2 regions of the Enterobacter sp. UPMP2052 genome follow, and region 1 is predicted to be linked to the other one. Evidence: riboswitches for the same ligand, from Rfam matches in the RefSeq annotation. Region 1 holds a riboswitch; the other holds the start of a gene.

Region 1 (2,197 bases):
TTCCGCCACCGCTTCAACGATATCAGTCTCGGCCAGCATGCCGATTTTGGTGGTATCAATGCGCACGTCGCTGAAAACGGAATCGAGCTGCGCCGCGACAAAATCCGGCTCAATGCGATAGACCGACTGCACGCCGCGCGTGTTTTGCGCCACCAGCGCGGTAATGACGGAGCAGCCGTACGCCCCAAGCGCCGAGAAGGTTTTCAAATCGGCCTGGATCCCCGCGCCACCGCTCGGATCTGTGCCTGCGATAGTCAGTGCGTTGATGCGTTTCATGCCTGCACCTCCAGCGTGTACAGCGCGTCGAGGAAGGCGCTGGCAAAACTGCCCGGACCACGGCTTTGCGACGCGGCAAGCGTGCCGGCACGCTTCATAAATCCGCAGGCGGCCGTGACGTTATCCAGCCTGTCGCCGGGAAGCGAGCAGCTGGCCGCAACCACCGCCGAGAGCGCACAGCCGGTGCCCACTACCCGGGTCATCAGCGGATCGCCCCCGGCCACCGTGCGGGTACGCTGTCCGTCGGTGATGTAATCCACCTCACCCGTCACCACCACTATCGCATTGGTTTGCCGTGTCAGTGCCTGTGCAGCAGGTACCGCGCTGGCGGCGGTATCGGTGGTGTCTACCCCGCGTCCGCCCGCGCTCATGCCGGCCAGCGCGAGGATTTCCGAGGCATTGCCACGAATGGCGGCGGGGCTAAGGGTGAGGATTTGATGGCAAAAACGGCTGCGGAACGCCAGCGCGCCTACAGCAACCGGGTCAAGCGTCCAGGGCTTTCCTGCCGCCACGGCGCGCTCAATGGCGCGGCGCATCGACTGCGCGCGCGGTGAAGTGAGCGTGCCGACGTTAATCAGCAGTGCATCAGCAAGCGCGGCAAACTGTTCAGCCTCTTCTGCTTCAATCACCATGGCGGGCGATGCGCCCAGCGCCAGTAGCACGTTGGCGGTAAAGGTCTGCACGACGTCGTTGGTCATACAGTGCGTGAGCGGGGAACGGGTGCGGAATTGATGTAAAACGTGTAAATCGAGCAGGTCAGGCTGCATGGTTTCGCTCCTGCCTTGCGTGAAGAAGCGATGACCGGGAAGGCATCTGACTTCCCTACGCTGGCATTATCCAGATCAGGTAATACGGGTATTTCTCAGCCTTCATTTAAGAAGGGCACCCCGAGTCAAAGAGACACCAGTATAACGAATTAGCGCCCTTTGTTTAATCTATTTTTTTGACTTTTAAGAAAGGCATTTTCACGTAATACCCAGTGAGTTTCATTCGAAATAATAACCTGAAACTGTGCAATTACACCTCTACATAATAACCTTGAAAACATTACTCCAATTAACGCATGTGCAATCAACGACTTATCTTCAGAACGCCATAAAAAACACATAAGTTAATGTTTACATTAATATTTTACACTCACTCTCACTGTTGCAATTCGTGCTTAACGTGATCTTAATCAAAGTTTTAAACGTCACCTTACTGGATAGTTCACCCCAGTTATCTTTTTCACTTTTATGAAACCCCATGCGCGGGTTCGTATAAACACGATTATATTAACCTTTAGTTCGTTAGCAATAATAACGAAAACAGTCACCAACATGTCTAAATATATATTTCTCTCTGCCGCCCTCTACATGATGCTTATTACTCTCGGGATCTGGATTGGCGTGATGTACGTTTCTTATTATCTGTGTAGGTTATAAGGCAATAACATGAAGAAGTTGATGATGATAGTCATAAGCACGGCCATGCTTGCGGGATGTGTCTCGCCTGAACAGCGGATCGCGAATTGCACCGCGAAAGGGGTGAGCTACGATACATGTTATCTCTCTGAGCAACAAAGGCAGCAAAGCATTACCAATGCGTCCCTCTCCGCGGCTTATGCAAACGCGGCCCGGGCGACAGAGACGCATCCTGAACATACGAAACATCCTTGAGGCAGGAATATGAAAACGAAATTAGCCCTTATCGCATTGCTGTTCTCCGTCGCCACCGCGCCGGCTTACGCCATCAACGCGCACTATCGCGCTCAGTTAGAACGCTCGGGATGTACTGAAATAAGCGCCAGCGATGGCTCGTGCGATATTAACAAAAGCAAAGCGGAAAACGCGGCGCAGCCCGAGAAGGCAGCACAAATCCACGACCCGATGCGGGAAGCCTCTTTCTCGGCAAACGGGCTTAACGCCACCATTTCAAACGG
Region 2 (2,197 bases), on a different contig from region 1:
AAAAGATGTGCGCCAGCAGAATGCCCTGCAGCCCGTAAGGGGAGAAGGTCCACTCCAGGCCTAGCAGACCAGACAGCGAGGAGAGCCAGCCCTGGCGGCCATAGACGCTCAGGATCCCGAACACTGCCACCAGCACGGGCAGAATCAACGTCATGGCGCACAGGCGCAGCAGCGCCTGTCTGCCGGGGAAACGTCGGCGATAGAGCGCGCGTGCCAGGAAGATGGCTGGCACCACCGAGAGCATCGACGAGAGAAACGCCTGCCAGAAGGAGAAGCGGACGACGTGCCAGAGATAGCTGTCATGCCAGAGCGCGAGCAGGTCGCTCTCGGGCGCGTTCAGCCACAGCGCAAGAAAGGCACCCAGGCTGACCGTCACCATCAGCATGGCGGCGAGTAGCCCGGGGAGTAACCAGCCAGGGATCAGCGGCTGACGGCGCGTTGCCATTCACTTACCCATGTACCGCGCTCTGCGGCAACCTGCTGCGGTGTAAATTCCAGCGCGGTTTGCGGTTTGGTCAAGGTGTCAAAGCCCGCGGGCAGCGTCACGTCGATAACCGGGTACATCCAGTTGCCCGTCGGAATGGCATTCTGGAACGCAGGGGAGACCATAAATTTCAGGAACTTCTCAGCCAGCTCCGGCTGTTTGCTCGCGGCGGTACGCGCGGCGACTTCCACCTGCAGATAATGGCCTTCGGCAAAATCGGCGGCGGCGTAGTTATCTTTCTTCTCGCTGATAATGTGGTAGGCCGGAGAGGTGGTGTAGCTCAGCACCAGATCGCTTTCCCCTTTCAGGAACAGGCCGTAAGCCTCGCTCCAGCCCTTGGTCACGGTAACGGTTTTGGCGGCCAGTTTCTGCCACGCGTCAGGCGCTTTATCGCCGTAGACTTTTTGCATCCACAGCAGCAGGCCAAGCCCGGGGGTGCTGGTGCGCGGATCTTCATAAATCACGCGCCATTTCTGGTCGCTTTCAACCAGCTCCTTCAGGCTTTTTGGCGGATTCTTGAGCTTGTTTTTGTCATATACAAACGCGAAGTAGCCGTAGTCGAACGGTACGAAGGTGTCGTTTTTCCAGCCGCCCGGCACCTTAACGGCCTCTGCCGCGACGCCGCTTTTGGCAAACAGCTTCGTTTGCGTGGCCGCGTCCAGCAGGTTGTTATCGAGGCCCAGCACGACGTCGGCTTTGCTGTTTTTACCTTCCATACGCAGACGGTTGAGCAGCGAGACGCCGTCTTCCAGCGCCACGAATTTCAGCTCGCAGCCGCAGTCAGCTTCAAAGGCTTTTTTCACCACCGGGCCTGGGCCCCAGTCGGCAGAGAAGGAGTCGTAGGTGTAGACCGTCAGAACGGGCTTAGCAAACGCAGGCAGCGCAAACAGCGCCAGCAGGGGAAGAACTTTTTTTAACACTTTGCACCTCAAAGTTGAGTGGCAAAGGATTTTGAGCGACAGCCTCAAATCCCTTCGCCGGCGTTATCCGGATCAGGTTCGACGGGTATTATCTCAGCGCACATCAGTGATGCAGCACCCCGTTGAGAACGACAGCATTGTAATGATTTGGTGAATATTTCGAAAGCGTTATGGTTCCGGCGGCGCAAACCAGGCGGATTTAAAATCAAACCAGCCGAGGGTGTTCATCCGCAGGCCGCGCATACTGCGTTGCCCCTGAATCATCAGCCAGTGGTGGATCAGCGGAACGATTGCCTGCTCCGCCATCAGCTGCTGGCACCAGACGGCCAGATTCATTTCGCCCGCCCGCCACTGGGCGGCGTCCTGCTGCCAGTCCCGGTTGATACAGTGCTGGATCAGCGGCACTTCATAAAGATGCGAGAAGAGCGAGAAATCAAGCGGCAGTGTGAAGTTAGCACTGTTCAGCCAGATGTCGCTGACCACCTCACCGCGATGCCATTCGTCATAATCGACCTCTTTGATCTCCAGCGTCACCCCCACGGCGGCGAGCAGCCTGTGCATGATTCTGGCGATAAACCGGTGCTCGACGTGCTCGCGATAAAAAGTCAGGGTGATGGACTCCAGCCCGGCAGGCTTTTCAGCGTGCACCGGGCGCGCGTGGTGCCAGCGGGGAAGCAGCCCATACGCCGGGAACCACCACGACTGGTACTGCTCTTCCGCGTGATAAATCAGGTTCGCGGGGGCAAGAACGTGGCTGATCCACTGGCGAACCTCCAGGTTTGCACCACGGTGG

The links. A riboswitch is a leader RNA that binds a small molecule or an ion and turns the genes downstream of it on or off. The one in region 1 is predicted to bind thiamine pyrophosphate.
Region 2: it holds a riboswitch for thiamine pyrophosphate, as region 1 does, so the genes downstream of both, thiB (thiamine ABC transporter substrate binding subunit) here and thiM (hydroxyethylthiazole kinase) in region 1, are expected to answer to the same signal.

The regions. Positions count from the first base shown of each region.
Region 1 is NZ_JBSKJR010000001.1:392,654-394,850, reverse strand. It holds gene thiD (bifunctional hydroxymethylpyrimidine kinase/phosphomethylpyrimidine kinase) at 1-276, opposite strand, end outside; gene thiM (hydroxyethylthiazole kinase) at 273-1,043, opposite strand; TPP riboswitch at 1,079-1,176, opposite strand; gene ACWKX3_RS01785 (hypothetical protein) at 1,944-2,197, shown strand, end outside.
Region 2 is NZ_JBSKJR010000003.1:150,843-153,039, reverse strand. It holds gene thiP (thiamine/thiamine pyrophosphate ABC transporter permease ThiP) at 1-445, opposite strand, end outside; gene thiB (thiamine ABC transporter substrate binding subunit) at 421-1,404, opposite strand; TPP riboswitch at 1,436-1,536, opposite strand; gene sgrR (HTH-type transcriptional regulator SgrR) at 1,573-2,197, opposite strand, start outside.